Regions from separate parts of the Rhizobium sp. YTU87027 genome, predicted to be linked through region 2. Evidence: riboswitches for the same ligand, from Rfam matches in the RefSeq annotation. Region 2 holds a riboswitch; each other region holds the start of a gene.
What was found. Region 2 has a riboswitch for cobalamin ahead of bluB (5,6-dimethylbenzimidazole synthase). Riboswitches for the same ligand answer to the same signal wherever they lie in the genome.

Region 1 (3,273 bases), 900 kb from region 2:
CATCATGCAGCAGGATGCGCGCCGCCTTCAGTGAAATTGTGGCCGCATCCCGAGCAACCTCAAGATGGAGGATGTCATGACAGCTCCAGCATCATCGATCACATGGCATAGCCTGCTTGGCTCCGCCGCGGTTGCCGGCGCCGTTGGTGGTGTCTTTGGCAACGGTAATCCAGCCAAGCGATTTCGAGAATTCACCGGGATTGAAGGAGAACAAGAATGCGTGACATCGTCGAATTGCAGTTCGATCTCACCCCTCCCACTCGGGAACTGATGCAGCAGCTTGTGGCGGACCTCAGCGAGGAGGATCGGCATCTGCTCTTGGAGCATGGTGAGGAGGCACCGTTCTGTGGTGTGTTTCTCCACGAGCGACGCGAGGGGCTTTATACCTGCCGGCTCTGTGGCCTTCCCCTGTTCAAGGCAGTTGCGAAATTCGAAAGTGGTACAGGCTGGCCGAGCTTCACTGCCCCGGCAGCCGACGACCACCTGCGGCGCGTTTGTGACACCCGGTACGGTATGCTCAGGACAGAAGTCGTTTGTGCGCGTTGCGGCGCGCACCAGGGACATGTCTTTCCTGACGGCCCACCTCCTACAGGTGAGCGCTTCTGCATAAACTCGGGCTCGCTCGAATTCACCCCGAACGGACTGCCGCTTCCTGACAAGCTTGCACGTGGTCGTCCAGAAGGAGAGCCAGCACGATAGATGCTTGCCGTGCCTGAGCGCAATCGTCGGCGTCGAGACGGCGATTGCTCCGGCAAGCAGAGCACTTTTAACCGTTCATCAACGCTGATGGGCGACTTCCTCGCGATTTGTTGTAAATGGCGTGCAGCCTAGGCTGGAGATGATTGCGCTATGCATCGGTCCGGCTATTTTGGCCGCATCATCTCGGCGCTTGTGGCAACACTTCGCGCGCAATCGAGGCAGGGGTTATGAAGGCGGCCTTCCATACGACCTTGGGGTTTTTCGCAGTCCTTTTGCCGGCGACGGCTTTAGGCCAGTCAGGCGGTTGGCAATCCAACGGCAGTGGTACGAGCACGTGGCATGTGTCGCCATCGGAAGGCACCTGCAACGTCAGTCAGGCGCAGAACCGGGCCCGCCGCGCCGGCATCTACCGCACGGATCTTGTCTATCGCGACGAGAACGTTTTGACGCTGAGGGGATTGACCGAATGGGGCGATCGCCGCGAGATCACCTTCGCCAACATCCGCGGATGTCCTGAAGTCGGGTTTCAGGATATGCAGCAGAGCCAACCGGGACGGGCGCCGACCAACCGCTGACTTGACGTCGCGCCGCTCGCCAGCGTAACTGAGCGCGACGGTTCCCCGAGGACGACTCTGAGGGGATTAATAGGGAACACGGTGAGGACGACCCAAGAGGGACCAAAACCGTGGCTGCCCCCGCAACTGTAAGCGGATTGCCGCTCATCCAAGGGCCCTTGGGCCATGCCACTGCGACGAAGTCGCGGGAAGGCAGATGAAGGCACATATTCGTGAGCCAGGAGACCTGCCGTCAATCACGATCCAATCACCCGGGCGGGGATGCCCGGAAAGGAACAGACATGATTGACCTGCGCCTCCACCGACATAGAGCACACATCCGTCTCGATTGGGTTTTCCGCCGCTAGCGTTAGCGCGGCGTGCCGTCATTCCTGGCGGTTGCGCCGGCAATAAACGCTGGTTCCTTCCCTCCCAATCGAGATCCCTATGCGTAAATTTCTTGCAGCCATTGCACTTGCCTTCGGCTTTGTTGGCTTGACAGCGCCAAGTCTCGCCGCCACCCAGTACCCATTGATCATCAACAATTGCGGCCGCGAGGTCGTCTTCGACAAGGCGCCGGCCAAGATCGTATCGATCGGTCAGGGGATGACCGAAGTTCTTTTCTCGCTCGGGTTGGCGGATAGGATTGCCGGAACGGCAGTTTGGGTCGGCCCGGTCTTGCCGCAATATGCCGAAGTCAACGCCAGGATCAAACGGCTTGCCGACAACGATCCGAGCTTTGAATCCGTCGTCGGACGGGAGCCGGATCTGGTTGCCGCCGAGTTTGAATGGCACGTCGGCCAACAGGGGTCTGTCGGCAAGCGAGAGCAATTTGCCGAACTCGGCATCAACACCTACATCGCGCCGGCAGATTGCGTCGCCAAGATCAATGCCGACAGCGGCGACGGCGTTCGCAAGGAACTGTTCACGACGGACCTGATCTATCGGGAGATCGCTGAACTTGCCGAAATCTTCGACATCAAGGAACGCGGCGATGCGCTCATTGCCGAACTGAGGCAGCGTGAAGCGCGGGCGGTCGCATCGGTTGCGGGCGCTGCTGCGAAGAACCTCCTGGTCGTCTTCTGGTTCTCCAGCAAGGAAGTCAACGGAGATGCATTCATCGCCGGAAAGAACACCGCCCCGGCCTATATTCTGAAGACGCTCGGTGCGCAGAATGTGGTTGCGACAGAGGAGGAGTGGCCGCTCGTCGGCTGGGAGACGATTGCGGAGGCCAATCCGGCTGTGATCGTTATCGCGACGATGGATCGGAGACGGTATGCGGCCGATGACCCTGCGGTAAAGCTCGACTTTCTGGCAAAAGATCCGGTCACGAGCCAACTCGATGCCGTCAGGAACAAGCGCATTGTGACGATGGATGCCCAATCGATGAACCCGACGATCCGGACGATCGACGGCATCGAGATACTGGCGAAGGGCATCAATTCCTTCGGTCTGGCGCAGTGAGCGGCGCCATTCTCAAGCAGCAGCAATGGTGGGCGCATGCTGCGCTCGTCATTGCTGCATTCTCCTTGCTCGCGCTGATGATCGGTCTTGCTGTTTCGATAGGGGAAATATCGATCCCGCTGGCGACGACCGCGAAGGCCGTGTTGAACCGCCTGTTCGGTTCGGCTTTCGAGCTTAGCCGCATTCATCAAGGCATCATCTGGGACTATAGATTGAGCCGGGCGTTGGTGGCTGCAAGTGCGGGGGCGTCCCTCGCGCTCAGCGGGGCAGTTCTGCAGGCGTTGCTGCGCAACCCGCTAGCAGAACCCTATGTGCTCGGTGTTTCCGCAGGAGCCTCGACCGGCGCGGTTTGCGTGATGCTGCTCGGCTTCGGCTATGGTGTTCTGAGCCTGTCAGGTGGCGCGTTCATCGGCGCTGTTGTCGCCTTCCTGCTCGTGGCCTTTCTTGCGGCACGCGCCGGAGGTAGCAGCGAGCGCATCATTCTTTGCGGCGTCGCCGGATCGCAACTCTTCAACGCAGTCACGTCCTATATCGTCACGACTTCGGCAAATGCCGA
Region 2 (3,273 bases):
GGGCGTCGTAAAGTCGATGATTGACGGGTTGCATGTCGGGCCGATCCTGCTTGGCGCTGCCCTGCCGGCGCACATCCTCGCGCCCTCGGTGACCTCGCGCGGCGTCGTCAACATGGCAGCTCTCGCCGTCGTCGAGGCTTCACAGCCAGCGTGATTTGCGGCAGATCGAGAAAATGCGGTAAGATTCCGACCGCAGCTTGTTAAGACAAACGGGCTAGCAATGAAGGCGCGGCGGGATGCCGCGCCCTATGACCTGCTCACCGATGGGACGATGCCTTGAACCGCTGGATTCTGTCACTCGCAACCGCCCTTGCACTCACCGGCCCGACCCAAGCCCAGATGCCGGCGATCTGCGGTGACCTTCGCGCCCGCCTTGCCGATCTGCCACAAATCATCGGCAGCACGCCCGAGGTGCGCAAATTCGCCAGTGCTATTGCCGAACAGAACCTTGAGCTTCGCAAACTCCGTAGCGATCTGCGCCAAAACGGCTGCACAAGCGGCAGCATGGTCGTGATCGGGGATGATGACGGCTACTGCGGTGAGCTCGAGCGCGCGGAAACCAAGATGGTCGACAACATTCGTTATCTGCAGCAGCGGCGCGACGAACTGCGCGGCCAGAGCGATGATGTGCGCACGAGAAATGAGCTGCTTGCCGCGCTCGACGACAACGGCTGCAACGAGGAACAGTGGCCTGAGGATCGCGCCGATGGATACGCTCCGCCGCCGAGCATCGAAGATCAGGCAATGCGAAACGACACCTTCATACCTCTAGGCGGCGATCCCAACCAGCGTCGATACGGTTTCGGCATGTCTACGCTCTCTCACCTGAACACCGTCTGCGTACGCACCTGCGACGGAGGCTTTTTTCCGCTAAGCTCGAACGCAACCTCGCAGGACTTCGCCCGCGATGCCGACACCTGCTCGAAGATGTGTCCGGGCATCGACACCGAGCTCTTCTATCATGACGTCTCCAGCACCGAGACCTCACAGATGATTTCGGCGTCGACGGGCGCCCCCTACAGCGCAATGCCGAATGCTTTCGCCTACAAGAACCGCAAGCCCGGCGAAAAATCGTCCTGCAGTTGCAATCTGAACGCTTACTACGAACAGATGAGGAAAAGCCAAGCGATCAGCGAACCGCCGCAACAAGGATCGATCACCACGATCGAAACCAAGAAGCCCGAGCCGGAGAGCAAAGTCGCCGCCCCGGCTGCGCCGCAGCCGCAAGTGCCGGACAGGCCATACGATCCGGCAAACAACAAGGTGCGCCAGATCGGCCCGCAGTTCCTAGCCGGTGACCAGGGCACGATCGACCTTAAGAATCCCGCAAAGCCCGGCCCTCAGCCGCAGCAACAATAGCCGCCCTCAGTCCAGCGAATTGTCCCAGCGATCCGCGAACACGAGTTCCTCCAGCGGCAGGCGCTGGCGCCATCCTTTGACCGCCAGTTCCGGCTGGTCATAGAGCTGATCGACATAGCCGATGCAGAGCCAGGCAACGATCTCGACCCGTTCCGGAACGCCGAGGATCTCTTTGATATCGGACTCGTGAAAAATGCTCACCCAGCCGACCCCCACGCCTTCGGCTCGGGCCGCGAGCCACAAATTCTGCACGGCGCAAACCGTGGAGTAAGAATCCATTCGCCGGTTATGCGTTCGGCCGAGAACGATATCGCCGCAGCGATCCGGATCGCAGGTCACACAGATGCTGAGTGGTGCGGCTCGGATACCTTCGAGCTTCAGCGACCGGTACAGCCTCTGTCGTTCGCCCTCAAACATCTCGCCAGCCTCACGGTTGGCGCGATCGAAAGCTTGCCACGCCGCCTCCTTCACCTGCTGATCGCGCACCAGGATGAAATTCCAGGGCTGCATGAATCCCACGGACGGCGCGTGGTGCGCGGCTGTCAGAAGCCTGCTGACAACGTCGTCCGGTATCGGATCCGGGAGGAACTCCGAACGGACGTCGCGGCGCGTTGAGATCGCCCGGTAAACGGCGTCACGTTCCTCGGTCGAAAAGGCTGTAGCTCCCGACAGGGAGCCTGAATGGTCTGGTCGCATCGTCTATCCCCAACAACACAACCGCCCGCCGTCCACGCGGGTCAGTCTATGATGTCGGGCCGGTCTTCTGACTTGGCTTCATCCAACTGCCGCGCCTTCCCGGCGCTGGGCCAGTGGCGTGTTGCGGCAGTCGTCAGCCTTACAGCGTTGGGCACGTTTCGGTCTCTCACCGAATTCCCGATTCTCCCGCCTAAGACGGGCACCTGACGAAAGCTCTATGCCCGCAAAAATCGCTCGACGCAATCCTTCACCCAGAGACAGGGTAGTAACGCACATAGGCGAACTCATCGCCGGACGGCGACCAGTTGGGCACGTTGATTGTGCCCTGCCCGCCGAAGAGATCGAAGAGTGTCGTCAGATTGCCCCCGTCCATATCCATCAGCCGCAGACGAACATTGAGATCGCGCGGATGGTCGAAAACATCCGGGTCGTAGGAAAGGATGAGGACCTTGTCGTTGTTGGGCGACGGATGGGCAAACCAGTTCCCATAATTGTCGCTGGTGATCTGGTCGAGGCCAGTGCCGTCCGGGTGGATGCGCCAGATCTGCATGAGGCCGGTGCGGCTGGAATTGAAGTAAATCCATTGGCCGTCAGCGGAGTAGTCCGGCCCGTCGTTGCGTCCCTCGCCGTGCGTCAGCCGCCGTTCTTCGCCGCCATCCACGGAAATCGTGTAGATATCGAACAAGTCGTTGCGGATGCCGCAATAGGCCAGTTGTTTCCCGTCAGGCGACCAGCCGTGCCAATAGGACGGCTGATTTTGCGTCACCAGCCGCGGCATCCCGCCTTCGGCCTGAAGCACATAAATCGTCGACTTCCCGAACTCGGTCTTGTCGGAGATGACGATCTGCCGGCCATCGGGCGAAATGCCATGATCGTTGTTGCACGTTTTGGCAAAACCGGTGTCGACTTTCTCGACCCTGCCTGAACCATCAAGCGCCAGACGGTACAGAAGTCCGTCGCCGTTCAACAGAAGATAGCTGCCGTCGGGCGCAAAGTTGGGCGCCTCCACAAGCTGCGTCGTTTGCCAGACGACGCGCGCCTCGCCTGTCCTGATGTTGTAGATCTCGACGGAACTGCGCAATCTGAATCCTCCCGACATCGTCTCCGTCAGACCTACGACGGCCCGCCACTCAGCACAAGCAAATGCGCCTGGCCAGGTTCGGCCCAGGAATGTCTTTGGAGCGATCGGCCCTTATCCGCCAATCACAAATGCGGGAA
Region 3 (3,273 bases), 130 kb from region 2:
GTCACCGCTTCGTCGTAAGCGGCGGCCATCGCTGCAAGCTCGGTATCGGCAGCCGACAGGAACAGGACCTTGCCGGGAGACTGACCGAGATCGATCGCCTCCTCGCCGTCGCTGATCGTTCCCTGCTGTGCCAGAAGCAGATGCATGGGTCTGCCTTATGCCAGCGCTTCGATCGCCTTGCGTACCGCCGCTTCGTCCATCTCGTGCAGGCCGATGACGACGAGGCGGGTGCCGCGCGCTTCGCCCGGCGCCCAGGCGCGATCGAAATAATGGTCGATGCGGCTTCCGACCGCCTGCAACTGCAGACGCATCGGCTTGTCGGGAACGTCGACGAAGCCCTTAAGCCGCAGCACGTCATGCTCGCCGATGATGCCCTTCAGCGCATCCACGAATGAGGCAGGCTCGGCAACCGGGCCAAGCTCGACCACGAAGCTGTCGAACTCGTCATGATCATGCGGCACGCCGTCCTCATGTTCGAGCTCGTGATGGGACTTGCGATTGACTACATCGTCTTCCGTTCCGACACCGAGCCCAAGCAGCACGCTCGCCGGGACCTCGCCGTTGCGCGCCTCGATCATCACGGGCTTGCGGGCGATACGCGAAGCGACCTCGTCGCGGACGCGGCCAAGGCCGGCGGTGTCGAGCAGGTCGGTCTTGTTGAGCACGATCAGATCGGCGCAGGTCAGCTGGTCCTCGAAAAGCTCCTCGATCGGGCTCTCATGGTCGAGCGACTCGTCTTCCACGCGGCGGGCCTCGACGGCATCGTGATCGTCGGCAAACCGGCCAGCGGCGACGGCGGCGCTGTCGACGACGGTAACGACGCCATCCACCGTGACCTGCGTGCGAATGTCCGGCCAATTGAAGGCCGCAACGAGCGGCTGCGGCAGCGCGAGACCAGAGGTTTCGATGACGATATGGTCGGGGCGCTGCTCGCGCTCCAAAAGCTTCGTCATCGTCGGAATGAAGTCGTCAGCAACCGTGCAGCAGATGCAGCCGTTGGTGAGCTCGATGATGTCGTCCTCGGTGCAATTCTCGGCGCCGCAGCCCTTGAGCACCTCGCCGTCGACACCGAGATCGCCGAACTCATTGATAATAAGCGCGATCTTCTTGCCGTTGGTGTTGGAAAGCAGATTGCGGATCATCGTCGTCTTGCCGGCGCCGAGGAAGCCGGTGATCACGGTCGCCGGGATTTTCTGCTGGTTCATGAAATTCAACCCTTCATCTTCAGCGGCAGTCCGGCCGCGATAAAATACACATCCGCGGCCTGAGCCGCGATCATTTGATGCAAGCGGCCGGCATGATCCCGGAACTCCCGGGCCATGCGGTTTTCCGGAACGATGCCGAGGCCGACCTCATTGGAAACGATGACAAGGCGCGCACGCGCCGTCGGCAGATACGCGGCAAGCGAGGCAAACTCGGCCTCAGTGTCGCGCTCTTCCATCATCAGGTTGGTGACCCAAAGCGTCAGGCAATCAACAAGGATCGCCCGTCCCTCGCCATCGATCGCCCGCAGGCAGCCGACCAGATCAAGAGGCTCTTCGTGGGTATGCCAGAGATCGCCACGGTCAGCCTTGTGCTTGTCGATACGGGCGCGCATCTCGTCGTCCCAAGCCCGACCCGTCGCCACGTAATGGCGCTCCAGGCCGATCGAGACGACTACTTGCTCGGCAAAGCGTGATTTTCCCGAGCGCGCACCGCCCAGGACAAACGTCGCGCCGGATGATAGAGGGCTCATCGTAGATGCTGTCCGATCTGCGGAAGCGATCCGGAAGAAACCGGAACGGCTGCAGAGCGCAGCCGGCAAATCTGTCTTTCAGCCATGACAACCTCCGTGCTGGCAGCGGGCATCGCCCAGGAATGGGCTTCTCGCCCGGCACGGTTGGCAGGTCTCCTGGCTCGCGGGTTTTGGCCGCGACCGGGGCAGACCGGAAACCGGTCGCCCCAGATCGTGCCAGCGGGTCCTCCTCGCCTTCCCGGCTGCATTTCATGAAAAGGCGGACGATTCGTAGACGTAAGAGGCGTCCTGCCCCGGTTGATCATGATGCACTGCCAGTGACTTTTCCGTCGCCACTTCCGCGCCACCCGCCTGCACCATCGCAGACTGTCAGCCACGCGAAACCAACGTCGGACGGAAAACCCTGACCGCTCTACAGTCGCGGGGTCGGCTATGATGACGGTGCCCTGATTGGGTCCACCGCTTCACATTCCCTTTTCATCCGCACCGATTCAACCGGTCCGGAACCATCCGTTATGAATTCATCGTTAGGCAAGGCCACTGGCGAAGTCAATCAAGCCGTCGCTGAGTGGAATGCTAATGCATGCCTAAAACCACACCAAGACGACCTTCTCTACCAAATTTATCGTCTTTTATCAGTAGTTTACGTCACAAATAATTATTGCCGGCGCCGGGCTTTTGCCGCAATTGCGTCGCAAGCGGGTCGCGCCATTGGCTTGCCCTTCCCTCACCGCACTTGATCGCGCCTGTACCTGCCTATTTTCCTGTCATGCTCCTAAAAATCAATATCCGCCGTTTCGGTCCGTTTCATACCCTTCTCGATATCGGGCGGATGCGCGCTCTGCTGCGGCGCAGCGAGATGGGGATGGTCATCGCCGGCGCGATGGTCGGGGTAATCTCCGGCCTGGCCGTGACAGGCATGAGCCTCGTTTCCCGCGAAATGCACAGTCTCATCTTCGGAATCAGCGACGTCGACAGGTTGAGCTCATCGCAGATCGACAACAAGCTCCTGTTGCTGACCGCACCGGTTTGCGGCGGCTTGCTGCTCGGGCTCTTGCTGTTTGTGCTTGCCAAGACCCGCAAGAAGCCAATGGTGGACCCGATCGAGGCAAACGCGCTGCATGGCGGTCGGCTATCTCTCACCGATAGTATTCTGGTTGCGGTCCAGAATCTCATTTCGAACGGCTTCGGTGCCTCGGTCGGCCTAGAAGCCGGCTACACGCAGTTGGCGGCAGGGCTGGCCTCTAAACTTGGCCTCAAACTACAACTTCGCCGCTCGGACCTACGTGTTCTCGTCGGATGCGGCGCAGCGGGAGCCATTGCAGCCGCTTTCAACGCACCGCTGACGGGCGCCTTCTATGCATTCGAGCTCATCATTGGCTCCTACACCATCGTTTCGCTGACGCCGGTCGTCGTTTCCGCACTGGTCTCGACGCAGATTGCGCGTCTGCTCGCCGGCAGCGATTTCCTGATCGACGTTGGCAGCTTCGGTACAGTCATGCCAGCCGACTATGTACCGGCCCTCCTCCTCGGCGCGT

Region 1: linked by a shared signal. The riboswitch ahead of NBG89_RS12550 (ABC transporter substrate-binding protein) and the one ahead of bluB (5,6-dimethylbenzimidazole synthase) in region 2 are both predicted to bind cobalamin.
Region 3: linked by a shared signal. The riboswitch ahead of cobU (bifunctional adenosylcobinamide kinase/adenosylcobinamide-phosphate guanylyltransferase) and the one ahead of bluB (5,6-dimethylbenzimidazole synthase) in region 2 are both predicted to bind cobalamin.

The regions. Positions count from the first base shown of each region.
Region 1 is NZ_CP098440.1:2,519,500-2,522,772, reverse strand. Features, by position in the region: gene msrB (peptide-methionine (R)-S-oxide reductase MsrB) at 217-699, shown strand; gene NBG89_RS12555 (hypothetical protein) at 927-1,274, shown strand; cobalamin riboswitch at 1,296-1,522, shown strand; gene NBG89_RS12550 (ABC transporter substrate-binding protein) at 1,701-2,717, shown strand; gene NBG89_RS12545 (FecCD family ABC transporter permease) at 2,714-3,273, shown strand, end outside.
Region 2 is NZ_CP098440.1:1,618,404-1,621,676, forward strand. Features, by position in the region: gene NBG89_RS08185 (NADP-dependent malic enzyme) at 1-154, shown strand, start outside; gene NBG89_RS08190 (DUF2865 domain-containing protein) at 277-1,359, shown strand; gene bluB (5,6-dimethylbenzimidazole synthase) at 1,366-2,055, opposite strand; cobalamin riboswitch at 2,096-2,277, opposite strand; gene NBG89_RS08200 (TolB family protein) at 2,303-3,136, opposite strand.
Region 3 is NZ_CP098440.1:1,746,221-1,749,493, forward strand. Features, by position in the region: gene cobN (cobaltochelatase subunit CobN) at 1-146, opposite strand, end outside; gene cobW (cobalamin biosynthesis protein CobW) at 156-1,205, opposite strand; gene cobU (bifunctional adenosylcobinamide kinase/adenosylcobinamide-phosphate guanylyltransferase) at 1,211-1,735, opposite strand; cobalamin riboswitch at 1,865-2,261, opposite strand; gene NBG89_RS08845 (chloride channel protein) at 2,505-3,273, shown strand, end outside.